4 regions of the Streptomyces sclerotialus genome follow, and region 2 is predicted to be linked to each of the others. Evidence: riboswitches for the same ligand, from Rfam matches in the RefSeq annotation. Region 2 holds a riboswitch; each other region holds the start of a gene.
What was found. Region 2 has a riboswitch for cobalamin ahead of AAC944_RS24225 (ribonucleoside-diphosphate reductase subunit alpha). Riboswitches for the same ligand answer to the same signal wherever they lie in the genome.

Region 1 (3,420 bases), 1.7 Mb from region 2:
AGCTCCGCGAGAAGCGCCGTCGTCCGCTCCGCCTGGTCCCCCTGCCACCAGGCCGGGTGACGGAACTCGACGGCCACGGGCCACCCTTCGGTCCGCTGCCGGCATGCGGTGAGGAACGTCTCCCACCGGCTGCCGGGCGCGCACCACGGCGGGAACTGGAAGAGGAGCGTGCCGAGGCGGCCGGCCCGGCGCAGCGGCTCCAGCCCCTGTCCGAACCGGTCCCAGACCTCGTCGAGCAGCGCCGGGTCGGTGCCCCGCGCGGCGCCCGGCCGCTCGCGTGCCGGCCGTAGGCCGGGCGGGAGCGCGTGCGGTGCAGTGGGGTGCCCGGTGAGCAGGGAGAACGCCTTCACGTCGAAGCGGAAGCCGTCCGGTGTGCGCTCCGCCCACAGTGCGCTGTTCCGCGCGCTGGGCAGTGCGTAGTACGTGGCGTCGACCTCCACGACGGGGAACCGCTCGGCGTAGTACCGCAGCCTGCCTTCCGCGTCCCGGCGTCCCCGCGGATACCAGCCGCTGCGTACCAGCGCCTGGTCCGTCCACGAACACGTACCGACCGCGATCCCACTGCTGTTCATGGCGCCCGCGTACCCCGTGTCGCGGGGAGCAGCCGTGCTGCGTGGCGATCGGCGTTCCAGCGGCCTTCCCGGTCACCGCCCCCGGCCCGTCCCGGAGGCAGGCGGGTGAGCGGGGGCGGACGTGTGCGTGTGCAGGAAGCGGATGTGGGGCCGGTCCTCGGGCCCGGACCGGGTGATGCGCGCGCGTACCCCGTACACGCCCGCGACCATCGTCTCGGTCAGCACCTCCTGCGGGGTGCCGCCGGCCACCACCCGGCCCTCCTTGAGGACCACGAGCTGATCGCAGTACATCGCCGCCAGGTTCAGGTCGTGCAGCGCGATGATGCTGGTGAGGCGGAGGCCGGCGATCAGGTTCAGCAGGTCGAGCTGGTGCCGGATGTCCAGGTGGTTGGTCGGCTCGTCCAGCAGCAGTTCACGCGGCTCCTGGGCGAGGGCGCGGGCGATCTGGGCCCGCCGGCGTTCGCCGCCGGAGAGGGTGTGCCAGTGCCGGTGTGCCTTGTCGGCCATGCCGGTTCGGGCCAGTGCGGTACGGACGGCCTCCTCGTCCGCCGCCGACGCCGGCGTCCATGCGCTGCGGTGCGGGACGCGGCCCAGGCGTACGACGTCCAGTACCGTCAACGCGCTCCGGGTTTCGGCCTGTTGGTCGACCACGGCGACGCGCCGGGCGACCGTCCGGCGGCCCGTGTCACCCAGCCGGCGGCCGTCGAGGGTGACGGTGCCGGAGTCCGGGGCGAGCACTGGCGAAGCCCGGTCTGCGGTGTTCCCCCCGGCGCGGCACGCACCGGAGGCCGCCAGCAGGTCTTCGGACTCGGGGTCACCCGGACGGGACGCCTTCCCGGACCGCGTGCGCCGTCCAGTGGCCGATGCCCCGCCCGTCACCCTCACCGCTGCGCGTCAGTTCCGGATTCGCACCGGATTCCCTGACCCATACATGTGCACATGCGCATGCAAGGTACGACTGGCCCACGCAGCTACCACAGGCACTTCACGGCACCGGCCGGCGACCGGAGGTGGGAGCTCCCGCCCGCGTAGACCGAAGGATGTAGCCGGCTTTCCCTCCTGAGCAGGAGGTCGGAGGCGGTGCCGACGGCGACGATGCCAGAGGTACGAGTCGGCGACACGAGGTACGAACGCGAGGTCCGGGCAGGTATGCGGCGGAGCGGGACGATCAGAGAACGACGGACGGCGGACCTTCCCCGCCCCGCCCCCACCACGTCGCGTACGGCGGCGGTGGGCCGGGCCCTGGCCGGTGGTCTGGTCATGGCCGTCGCGCTGGGATGCGGTACGACCCTGGGCACGGCCGTCGCCGACCGCGTCGGTGCCTCGGGCCTGGCGGCGCGCCTGATCCCGGCCGCACTCGTCAGTGTGCTCGCCGTGCCGGTCGTCGTCGCCGTGCACCGGCGCCGCGCGGCGGCTCCGCTCGGTTTCGGCGGCCCCGGCGCGAGCGTACGGGCGTTCCTGACGGGCGTCGGCGTGACGGCGGCAGCGGCGGCACTCGTACTCGGCGCGGCCACGGCGGGCGGGATGCTGCGCTGGTCGAGTCCGGACCTCGGCACCCTCGCCGGGTTCCTCGTCTCCAACGCGGTGGTCGCCCTGCTGCTCGAAGCGCTGCCGGAGGAGACGACGCTGCGCGGCCACACCTGGACCGCCCTGCGCGAGCGCTTCGGCGGCACGGTCACCGCACTGGGCACCACGGCGGTGTTCCTGCTGGTGCCGGCGGCGTCGACGGTCGTGGAAGCCGGGACGGCCCGGCTGCTCGGCCGGGCTCCGCAGCCGATCGGCTTCGCGCCCGACGGGCAGCCCCCGGCCGACTACCTGATCCTGCTGGCGGTCTTCGGGCTGACCCTCGTCGCGGCCCGTACGGCCGTGCGCCGGTCCCCGCTCTGGGCCGCCATCGGGGCCCACCTGACGTTCCTGAGCGTCAATCGCCTCCTGCTGGAGGGCGACGCGCGGGGCGCGGGCTGGTCGGCGGAGCTCATGACGCCGGACGCGGTCCTGCTCGTACCGGCGTACCTGCTGCTCGCCGCCGCCGGATTCGCGGTGTGCAGGCGCTTCGGCCGCGGTCCGGAGAACGGGAACTATTGAAAACGATTGTCATCGTGTTACCTTTTCCCGTCTCCTCTTGACCGTCCCTTTACCGGAGAGTTCCGTGCGCCTGCCCGCCCGCCTCCTGTCCCTAGCCGTGGCCTCCGTACTGCTCACCGGCTGCTTCTCGGCGTCGTCCGGTCCCGGTGGCACGTCCTCCGAAGGTGAACGGATACGCGTGGCGATGATGCAGCCGCCGCGTTCGGGCCTCTCCCCGCTCTCCGACGACGCCTTCAAGCTCTCCCGCTGGTCCACGGCCGAGACGCTGGTGAAGCTGGACGCGGACGGGAACGCGAAGCCCGCGCTGGCCACCGACTGGCGGCGCGACGGCCGCAGTTGGACGTTCACCATCCGGGACGGCGTCACCTTCCACGACGGCACCCGGCTCACGCCCGAGGCCGTCGTCCGCTCCCTGACCAGGGCCGCGACCGCTTCCCCCAAGCCCCGCATCCTCGACGGCGTCGAGCTCACCGCGAAGACCCGGGGCGACTCGGTCGTCGTCACCACCGCCGAGGAGGACCCGCTCGTCCCGCAGCGCCTCAGCTCGCCGCAGCTGTCGGTCCTCGCGGCCAGGGCGTACGGGAAGAAGACGGTGGACCCGGTCGGCGCGGGCACCGGCCCCTTCGAGCTCACCGACGTCCACGGCACCTCCTCGGCGACCCTCGACCGTTACGACGGCTACTGGGGTCGCAAGGCCCAGGCCCCGGGCATCGACGTGACCTTCGTACCCGACGGCACGGCGCGGGCCGCGGCGCTGCGCAGC
Region 2 (3,420 bases):
ACAGGTTCGAGGAGTGCACGACTCTGCCCGGCTCCGCCGTCTGGTTCGCGGTGCGGTTGGCGGCGTCCTTGAAGGTCATCCAGCCGTTGCCGGTCTGCGCCAGCGTCCGCATCATCCGCGCGTACAGCGTCCGGGCCGGCACCGCCTTGACGGCCTTCCCCGCGGCCTCCGCCTTCCGGTACGCGGCGTCGAACTCCGCGCCGTACAGATCCACCAGCTCCGGCGCGTCCACCGGCGAGAACAGCGACCAGTCCTGGTCGGCCTCGACCCGGCGCATGAACTCGTCCGGGATCCAGTGCGCGATGTTCAGGTTGTGCGTCCGCCGCGCCTCCTCACCCGTGTTGTCCCGCAGCTCCAGGAACTCCTCGATGTCCGCGTGCCAGGTCTCCAGGTACACGCAGGCCGCGCCCTTGCGACGACCGCCCTGGTTCACCGCGGCGACCGACGCGTCGAGCGTCCGCAGGAACGGCACGATGCCGTTGGAGTGCCCGTTCGTGCCGCGGATCAGCGAACCGCGGGCACGCACCCGGGAGTACGACAGACCGATGCCGCCGGCGTGCTTCGAGAGCCGCGCGACCTGGTGGTACCGGTCGTAGATCGAGTCCAGCTCGTCCAGCGGCGAGTCCAGCAGATAGCAGGAGGACATCTGCGGATGACGGGTGCCGGAGTTGAACAGCGTGGGGGAGGAGGGGAGGTACGAAAGGGTGCTGGTCAGCCCGTACAGCTCGGCGACGTCCGCGAGCGCCCGCGCGGAGCGGTCCTCGGCCAGGCCGCACGCCACCCGCAGCAGGAAGTGCTGCGGCGTCTCGATGACCTTCCGGGTGATCGGGTGACGCAGCAGATAACGCGAGTACACCGTGCGCAGGCCGAAGTAGCCGAACCGGTCGTCGGCGCCGTCCGTGAGCGCCTCGTCGACCAGCGCGTCCAGCGCGGCGGCGTGCGTGCTCACGAACGCGGCCGTGGAGTCGGCGATCAGGCCCTCACGGTGGCCCGTGGCGACCGACGCGGCGAACCCCGTCGCGCCCTGGCTCGCGGCCTCCTCGGCGATCGCGGCCGTCAGCAGCCGCGCGGCCAGCTTGGAGTACTGCGGCTCGTCACCGATCAGACCGGCGGCGGCCTCCATCGCCAGCTCCCGCAGCTCCGCCTCGTCCGAGCCGGCGTGCCGGCCGCGCAGCGCGGCCGCGGCGACCTTGCCCGGGTCGGTGGCCGGCAGGTCAGCGGTGAGGTCGGTCAGGGTGCGCAGCAGGGCCGCGCCGGGGCCGTCGTGGCCTTGCGCGGGCGCCGGCCGGGCCTCCTGTGCCGACTGGGCCTGTTGTGCTGACTGCGCCTGTTGTGCTGACTCCGCGGGCGCGATGGTCACCTTGTGCTCTCCTCACTCGGCCGGCGCCGGAGGAGGGGTGACGGAGGCGTACGGGCAGCCGCGCCGGACGCCTTGCCGGGCACGCGGGCACACCACGCAGCGTCCACCGGCCCAACCCACGGAGCCCGGACGTCTCGACGCCCGCACCGGGACGGCTACGGGCGTACCGTCGGCAGGTCATCGGACTTGCTGAGTGCGCAGATACCCACTCAGCACACCGTTGCGGGACAGTTCCGGATTCGCACCGGATTCCCCTGCGGCGACAGCGAGGACGAGCATACATCTTGTGTCGCCCCTCGCGACCAATCCCATATCTTGTGTCGCCGTGCTGCTGTGCGTACTGCTGTGCGTACTGCTGTGCGTACTGCTGTGTGTACTGCTGTGTGTACTGCTGTGTGTACTGCTCTGCGTGCCGCGGTACGTACGGATGGTCACGGCCCGCGGGTGCCCTGGCAGGGCGGCCGTGGTGCAGCCGGGCAACGACAACGGGCCGCCGGTTTCCACCGGCGGCCCGTCGGCCTCACGCACACAGGCGGGGTCAGTGGGCGGATCCCGCCGTGGCCGGCGGCAGCTCCACCTGCACGCCCTTGTCACCGGCGTCCGCCGTGTAGTCCTCCGGCGAGGTCTCGTCGACCCCGGCCGGCGCCTTCACGGCCCGCAGGACCACCGTCAGCACCACCGTGACCAGCGCGTTCAGCACGAACGCGGTCAGGCCGATGTAGCCGATCTCGCCGATACCGGGAATCTCCGCGTTCGAGCCGCCGAAGTGCTTCTGCGTCGGGCTCGCCACGCCGTACGCCGCGACCGTGCCGTACACCATGCCGACCGCCCAGCCGGCGAGCAGCGCCCAGCGGTGGAACCAGCGGGTGAACAGGCCACCGACCAGCGACGGCATGGTCTGCAGGATCCAGATGCCGCCCAGCAGCTGGAAGTTGATCGCCACCGTCTTGTCCATCGTCAGGACGAACGCCAGCGCGCCGACCTTCACCAGCAGCGACACCAGCTTGGCGACCTTGTGCTCCTGCGCGGGCGTCGCGCCCGGCTTGAGGAAGTCCTTGTAGATGTTGCGGGTGAAGAGGTTCGCCGCGGCGATCGACATGATGGCCGCGGGCACCAGCGCGCCGATACCGATCGCGGCGAACGCCACGCCCGTGAACCAGTCGGGGAACATGTTCTCGAACAGCTGTGGAATCGCCAGCTGCCCGTTCTGCACCTTGATGCCGGCCGCGATCGCCATGAAGCCCAGCAGCGCGAGGAGGCCGAGCATCAGGGAGTACAGCGGCAGGATGGTGGTGTTGCGGCGGATCACGTTGCGGTTCTGCGAGGACAGCGTCGCCGTGATCGAGTGCGGGTACATGAACAGCGCCAGCGCCGAGCCGAGCGCCAGCGTCGCGTACGCCCACTGCGCGTTCGGACCGCTCGCCAGCTCTCCGCGCGGCTTGCCCGTGGCCGGGTTGGTCTCCGCGAAGGCGTCCCCCGCCACGTGGAAGATGTGCTCGAAGCCGCCCAGCTCGATCGGGATGTAGATGATCGCCACGGCGATGACGAGGTAGATCAGACCGTCCTTGACGAACGCGATCAGCGCGGGCGCACGCAGCCCGGAGGAGTAGGTGTAAGCGGCCAGCACGCCGAAGGCGATCAGCAGCGGCAGGTCCTTGATGAACCAGTTCGTGTTCTCCCCGCCGCCGACGCCCATCACGTCCAGAACGGCCTGGATGCCCACGAGTTGCAGCGCGATGTACGGCATCGTGGCGAGGATGCCGGTGAGCGCCACGGCCAGCGACAGGGCCTTGGAACCGAAGCGCCCGCGCACGAAGTCCGAGGTGGTGACGTACCCGTGCTTGTGCGACACCGACCACAGCCGCGGCAGGAACGTGAAGATCAGCGGATAGACGAGGATCGTGTACGGCACGGCGAAGAAGCCGGCAGCGCCTGCCGCGTAGATCGCCGCGGGCACCGCCACGAAGGTGTACGCCGTGTAGAGGTCGCCGCCCAGCAGGAACCACGTCACCCACGTACCGAAGCTACGGCCGCCCAGGCCCCACTCGTCGAGGTTGTCG
Region 3 (3,420 bases), 1.4 Mb from region 2:
GTCCTGTGGCGGGCGGGCGCTGCCGCGGTCCGCCGCCGGGCCGACGCACTCGGGTTCACCGAAGGCGCGGACTGGACCGAGGCCAAGGTCGGCACGAACGCGATCGGCACCGCGCTGGCCGAGGCCGCGCCGGTCGAGCTCCTCGCCGGCGAGCACTTCGAACAGGGCCAGCACGCTTGGTACTGCAGTGCTCATCCGGTCCACGACCCGCGCACCGGTGAGGTGCTCGGAGTCATCGACATCAGCGGCCCGGCGCTGTCCCTGCACCCCGCGGTCGGCGTGCTGGTCGAGACGGCGACACGGCTGGCCGAGGCGGAGCTGTGGCGGTCGCACCAGGAACGGCTGGCCGCGCTGCGGCAGCTGGCCGAACCGCTGCTGGCCGGGGGCACGGGCCCGGCCCTGGTCGTGGACGACGACGGCTGGGTCGCGCACCGTGCGGGCGTCGCCGTGGGCGACCGGATCGCCGCACCGCGGGCCGGCCAGGCCGTCGCCGTACCCGGGCTCGGCGCCTGGCTGCCGGAGAAGCTGGCCGACGGCTGGCTGGTCCGCCCGGTGGGCAGCGGCCGCACCGTGCTGCTCGATCTCGACCTGTCCGGGACGCCGGTACTGCGGGCGAGTTCCGGCGACACCGCCTGGTGCCGGAGCATCACCAGGCGCCACGCCGAGATCCTGTCCCTGCTGCACGCGGCGGGCCCGGCCGGCCTGACCGCGGCCGCGCTGAGCCGGTCGATGTTCGGCGATCCCGGCCACCTCGTCACGGTGCGGGCGGAGGTGAGCCGGCTCCGCCGGCTCCTCGGAGCCGTCGTGGCCACCCGTCCCTACCGGCTCGCCGAGGGCGTACGGCTCACCCTTCGCCCCGGACGGTGAGAGGCTGCGCCCGCTTCGCGTGACCGGCCGGGACGGCCCGAGGCGACGCCCGGGAGTACAGACGTCGCCGGACCCTGCTCCCCGTCGGTGCCGCCGGCCTGCCACTGCCTCGGAGCGGTCGGGAGCACTCGGTGTCCGGTCCGGGGCGTCGGCCGTGTCCCTCGTCCAGAGCGGCTTGAGCCGGTACGTCAGCAGGTAGATGAGCGAGCCCGCACCGGCGGCGACGAACGCCCTCAAGGTCGCCGGCTTCCGGGAACGCCTTCGCGAACGGTCCCGTGTAGAGGTCGGACCGCCAGAAGGGCACCGACGCGGCAGCGCCGCCGACCCACGCCACGAAGCCCCGGTCCAGCACCCGGGACCGGTCGTAGAGCTCGGGGATACGGCGTGTGTCGGAACGGCCGCCGAGGCAGTGGTCGAGCGGCAGCACCGCGGCGAAGGGGGCGATGGCGACGACGGCGGCGGCGACACGATGGCGGCGACGGCGGCGGGGAGTCATGGGTCATGCCGTACTCCTGACTGGGGCGTGTTCCAGCTCACCCTCCGAATGCCGGACGGGACCCGCCGCGCCGCTGACCGGTCCCTTAGGGTGACCCGTGCAGCTGGTTCGCCCCGTCCGCCAGGCGGGAGGCGTCGTAAGAGGGAACCCGGTGGGAATCCGGGACTGCCCCGCAGCGGTGAGCGGGAACGACCGCCGTCATACGCACTGGGCCCGAAGGGCCTGGGAAGCGACGGCCAGTAGGTGTCCTCGTCGGTACCGATGAGGACGTGCTCGCGAGTCCGAAGACCTGCCACTGCCCGTGCACGGACGACTCGTGCGCGGACATCCCGGTGACCCCGAGGGCGGGTCGGCGTGCATACCAGGCGGCTGGCCGCGCATTGCCGCGCGAGGCCGGACCGCCTGGTCCGTCACCCTTCGCGCTCTCGTCCCGTTGCCGGGATCTCAGGGATTCATCTCGCGAAGGAGATCTCCGTGACAGCGAAGTCCGCAGCCGCGGCAGCACGGGCCACCGTGTACGGCTACCCCCGCCAGGGCCGGAACCGCGAACTGAAGAAGGCCGTCGAGGGCTACTGGAAGGGCCGGGTGACCGCCGACGTCCTCCGCGGCACCGCCGCCGGACTGCGCCGCACCAACTGGCAGCAGCTCGCCGGGGCCGGCATCCACGAGGTCCCCACCGGCGACTTCTCGTACTACGACCACGTGCTGGACACCACCGTCATGGTGGGTGCGATCCCCGACCGCCACCGGGAAGCCGTCGCGGCGGACGCCCTGGACGGCTACTTCGCCATGGCGCGCGGCACCCAGGACGTCGCACCGCTGGAGATGACCAAGTGGTTCGACACCAACTACCACTACCTGGTCCCGGAGCTGGGCCCGGACACGGTGTTCACCGCTGACTCCGCCAAGCAGGTCACCGAGCTCAAGGAGGCCGTGGCCCTGGGCCTCCCGGCCCGGCCGGTCCTGGTCGGCCCCGTCACCTACCTCCTGCTCGCCAAGCCCGCCCCGGGCGTGGCCCCGGACTTCGACCCGCTGACGCTGCTGGACCGGCTGCTCCCGGTCTACGCCGAGGTCCTCGCCGACCTGCGTGCCGCCGGCGCCGAGTGGGTACAGCTGGACGAACCCGCCCTCGTCCAGGACCGCACGCCGGCCGAGCTGAACGCCGCCGAACGCGCCTTCCGCGACCTCGGCGCCCTCACCGACCGGCCCCGGCTGCTCGTCGCCTCCTACTTCGACCGGCTCGGCAACGCCCTGCCGGTACTCGCGAAGGCGCCGGTCGAGGGCCTGGCGCTGGACTTCACGGAGGCCGCAGCCGCCAACCTCGACGCGCTCGCCGCCGTCGGCGGACTGCCCGGGAAGCGCCTGGTCGCCGGTGTCGTCAACGGCCGCAACGTCTGGGTGGGCGACCTGGAGAACGCCCTCGCCACGCTCGGCACCCTCCTCGGCCTCGCCGACCGCGTCGACGTGTCCGCCTCCTGCTCCCTGCTGCACGTCCCGCTCGACACGGCCCCCGAGCGGGACATCGACCCGCAGATCCTGCGGTGGCTGGCCTTCGCCCGCCAGAAGACCGCCGAGATCGTCACCCTCGCCAAGGGCCTCGCGCACGGCACCGACACCATCGCCGCCGAACTCGCCGCGAACCGCGCCGACCTGGCCACCCGTGCCCACTCCCCCCTCACCCGCGACCCGGCCGTCCGCGCCCGTACCGCCGCCGTCACCGAGGCCGACACCCGCCGCTCGCAGCCGTACGACAACCGGGCCGCGGCCCAGCGTGCCCACCTCCGCCTGCCGCTGCTGCCCACCACGACCATCGGCTCCTTCCCGCAGACCGGCGAACTGCGCACCGCCCGCGCCGATCTGCGGGCAGGCAGGATCGACACGGCCGGGTACGAGGAGCGCATCAAGGCCGAGATCCAGGAGGTCATCTCCTTCCAGGAGAAGGCCGGGCTGGACGTCCTGGTGCACGGCGAGGCAGAACGCAACGACATGGTGCAGTACTTCGCCGAGCAGCTGACGGGGTACCTCGCCACGCAGCACGGCTGGGTGCAGTCCTACGG
Region 4 (3,420 bases), 1.0 Mb from region 2:
CCGAGCTGCTGAAACGCCTCAACGAGCTGCCCGGCTTCGGCAAGCAGAAGGCCCAGATCTTCCTGGCCCTCCTCGGCAAGCAGTTCGGCGTGCGCCCCGAGGGCTGGCGCGAGGCAGCCGGCCCGTACGGCGAGGAGGACGCCCGCCGCTCGGTGGCCGACATCACGGGCCCCGCATCCCTCGCCGAGGTCCGCGCCTACAAGCAGGAGATGAAGCGGGCGGCCAAGAAGGCGGCCGGCAAGTAGCCGGCCGCCCGGGGGCCGGCGGGCCTGGGGCCGGCCGCGGTTCAGGCTTCGGGGGTGGCCGCCGCCCGGGCCGCCCAGCGCTGCTCGACCCCGGACAGCCGCCAGTAGGCGATCGCCGCCGCCCAGACGACGACGAAGATGCCGACGATGAGATAACCGACGTTGTCCAGGTTCAGCCCGGAGATCCAGTCGGTGACCGCGTCCGTGAGCCCGAGCTTGTCGTGCAGCACGCTCACCAGCTCGATGGTGCCGATGAAGAAGGCCACCACGATCGACAGCCCGGTGATGGTGAGGTTGTAGTAGACCTTGCGCACCGGGTTGGCGAACGCCCACTGGTAGGCGAAGTTCATGAACGTGCCGTCGAGCGTGTCGAACAGGCTCATGCCGGCCGCGAACAGCAGTGGCAGGCACAGGATCGCGTACCAGGGCAGACCTGTTGCGGCCCCGCTGCCGGCCATCACCATCAGCGTGACCTCGGTCGCGGTGTCGAAGCCGAGGCCGAAGAGGAAGCCGAGCGGGTACATCTGCCCCGGGCGGGAGATCGACTTGGTGAAGCGGCCCAGTACGCGGTTCATGAAGCCGCGCGAGTCCAGCTGCCGCTCCAGCTCGGCCTCGTCGTACGTCCCGGCCCGCATGGACCGGAACACCCGCCAGATGCCGGCCAGCGCGACGAGGTTCAGGGCCGCGATGAGGTACAGGAACCCGCCGGAGACGGTGGTGCCGACCGTGCCGAGCACCTGGTGCGTGCGGGAACCGTCGTCCAGCAGCGTCCCCGCGATCGCCGCGCCGCCCGCCACCAGGGCGGCCATCACGACGACCACGCTGGAGTGCCCCAGCGCGAACCAGAAGCCCACCGACACCGGCCGCTTCCCGTCGGCCATGAGCTTGCGGGTGGTGTTGTCGATCGCGGCGATGTGATCGGCGTCGAAGGCGTGCCGCATGCCGAGGGTGTACGCGGTGACGCCGAGGCCGACGCCGTAGACCTGGGTGCCGATCGTGTAGTGGTTCGGCACCACCAGCAGGAGCAGCACGCCGAAGGCGATGACGTGCAAGCCGGCTATGACGGCCAGCAGACCGGCCGTGCGGACCGTGTCCCGCCGCTGCCAGCGGAACTGCCGCAGCTCGGGGGGCGTGGGGGTTGTGGGGGTATGAGTGGGCACGGTCATGCGGCCGTCACGCTCCAGCACCTCGTGGAATCCGTTCGTGAGATGCCGTGGCCGGTCTCCTGGCTTACGGGGTACCTCCGTGCTCGTCGAGACGCTTCTCGCCGAGAGCCGGAGGAGGGCGCGTCCGGCCCGGCCTTCCCGTCCGCGCCCGGCGGACAGTGGCCCCCACGCGCACAGGTCACCCGGCGCGCGGGAAGGGTCGGAAACTCCCCGATCACAGTGGCGAGGGCCGCTCCGGAATCGGACCCGAAGGTCTTCACCGGTCTTCCCGAACACCACGGCCGGGTCACTCTAACCCCGCTGTTCTCCGGGGGCCCCCTTCCCCCCCACCCCCCACCCCCGCCCTCCCCGCGCTGCGTGCCCGGCTCAGCCCCCCGCGTCCTGTCGCTCGGCGGTGTCCTCGCTCACCGGGGCCCGGTCCGCCGGCCCCTCCGCTGCCCAGCTCCCGAGCAGCCGCAGCGACTCCGCCGAGGCCGAACCGGGCTCCGCGTTGTAGACGATCAGCTGCTGGTCCGGGTCGGCGGGCAGCCGCAGCGTCTCGTACGACAGCGTCAGCGGGCCGACCACCGGGTGGTGCAGCCGCTTCACACCGAACCCCTTGTCCTGCACGTCGTGCGCGGCCCAGAGCTGCCGGAACTCCTCGCTCTTGACCGACAGCTCCCCGATCAGCGAGGCGAGCTGAGGATCGTCGGGGTGACAGCCCGCGTCCATCCGCAGAAAGGCGACGATGTCGGCGGCCTTGCTGTCCCAGTCGACGAAGAGGTCCCGGGACTCGGGGTCCAGGAAGACCTGCCGGGCGATGTTGCGCCGCTCCGGCGGCATCGCGGCGTAGTCCCCGAGCAGCGCGCACGCCATGCGGTTCCACCCGATGACGTCCAGGCGGCGGCCCGCGACGTACGCCGGTATGCCCTCCATCGCGTCCAGCAGCTGCTGCAGCGCGGGCCGCACCCGCTGCGGGCGCCCGGCGCCGCGCGAGCGCTTGGCCTTCGGCTTGACCAGGTGGTTGAGGTGCGCCCGCTCCGCGCTGTTGAGCCGGAGCGCGCCGGATATGGCGTCGAGGACGGCGGTGGAGACGTTCTCCCCGTGGCCCTGCTCCAGGCGTACGTAGTACGCCACGCTCACTCCAGCCAGCTGCGCCAGCTCCTCCCTCCGCAGCCCCGGCACCCGGCGCCGCCCGCCGTGCCGCGGCAGTCCCACGTCCTCGGGCTGCAGGCGTGCGCGGCGGGTGCGCAGAAACTCGCTCAATTCGGTGCGCTGGTCCATATGGCCAGTATCCGCGTCCGGCCGACAACCCGTGGTGGCCTGTGGACAACTCTGCGAAACCGCAGGTCGCGAAGGTGACACTGCCATTGGTACCAACGGCGTTCGTACGTAAACGGGGGGTCTGGCTCCGCTTCTGCTCCTCACGCAGGCTCGATGTCATGACACACACCTCTGTCACCGCGTATGCAGCACCCGCGCCCAAGGCACCCCTGGAGCGCACCACCATTCCGCGCCGTGAGCTCGGCGCGCACGACATCCTCATCGAGATCAAGTACGCGGGGATCTGCCACTCCGACATCCACCAGGTCGACTCGGACTGGGGTCCGGGCACCTTCCCGATGGTCCCGGGCCACGAGATCGCCGGCGTGGTCGCCGCGGTCGGCCCGGAGGTCACCCGCCACCAGGTGGGCGACCGGGTCGGCGTCGGCTGCATGGTCGACTCCTGCCGGGAGTGCGACAACTGCAAGGCCGGATTCGAGCAGCACTGCACCGGCGCGCTCGGCCCCGTGATGACGTACAACGCCACGGGCCGCGACGGCGAGCCCACCTACGGCGGCTACTCCACCCACGTGGTGGTCACCGAGGACTTCGCCGTCCGCATCCCCGACGGCCTCGCGCTGGACGTGGCCGCGCCCCTGCTGTGCGCCGGCATCACCGTGTACTCGCCGCTCGCCCGCTGGGGCGCGGCCCCCGGCAAGAAGGTCGCGGTCGTCGGGCTCGGCGGCCTCGGCCACATGGCCGTGCAG

Region 1: it holds a riboswitch for cobalamin, as region 2 does, so the genes downstream of both, AAC944_RS31480 (ABC transporter ATP-binding protein) here and AAC944_RS24225 (ribonucleoside-diphosphate reductase subunit alpha) in region 2, are expected to answer to the same signal.
Region 3: it holds a riboswitch for cobalamin, as region 2 does, so the genes downstream of both, metE (5-methyltetrahydropteroyltriglutamate--homocysteine S-methyltransferase) here and AAC944_RS24225 (ribonucleoside-diphosphate reductase subunit alpha) in region 2, are expected to answer to the same signal.
Region 4: it holds a riboswitch for cobalamin, as region 2 does, so the genes downstream of both, nicT (Nickel transporter NicT) here and AAC944_RS24225 (ribonucleoside-diphosphate reductase subunit alpha) in region 2, are expected to answer to the same signal.

What each region holds. Positions count from the first base shown of each region.
Region 1 is NZ_JBFOHP010000002.1:7,152,902-7,156,321, forward strand. Features, by position in the region: gene AAC944_RS31475 (DUF72 domain-containing protein) at 1-572, opposite strand, end outside; gene AAC944_RS31480 (ABC transporter ATP-binding protein) at 645-1,310, opposite strand; cobalamin riboswitch at 1,363-1,535, opposite strand; gene AAC944_RS31485 (CPBP family glutamic-type intramembrane protease) at 1,668-2,657, shown strand; gene AAC944_RS31490 (ABC transporter substrate-binding protein) at 2,722-3,420, shown strand, end outside.
Region 2 is NZ_JBFOHP010000002.1:5,446,812-5,450,231, forward strand. Features, by position in the region: gene AAC944_RS24225 (ribonucleoside-diphosphate reductase subunit alpha) at 1-1,360, opposite strand, end outside; cobalamin riboswitch at 1,515-1,645, opposite strand; gene mctP (monocarboxylate uptake permease MctP) at 1,899-3,420, opposite strand, start outside.
Region 3 is NZ_JBFOHP010000002.1:6,805,759-6,809,178, reverse strand. Features, by position in the region: gene AAC944_RS29950 (GAF domain-containing protein) at 1-867, shown strand, start outside; cobalamin riboswitch at 1,450-1,674, shown strand; gene metE (5-methyltetrahydropteroyltriglutamate--homocysteine S-methyltransferase) at 1,838-3,420, shown strand, end outside.
Region 4 is NZ_JBFOHP010000002.1:4,437,218-4,440,637, reverse strand. Features, by position in the region: gene AAC944_RS19750 (HhH-GPD-type base excision DNA repair protein) at 1-245, shown strand, start outside; gene nicT (Nickel transporter NicT) at 287-1,411, opposite strand; cobalamin riboswitch at 1,444-1,706, opposite strand; gene AAC944_RS19740 (helix-turn-helix domain-containing protein) at 1,778-2,674, opposite strand; gene AAC944_RS19735 (NAD(P)-dependent alcohol dehydrogenase) at 2,833-3,420, shown strand, end outside.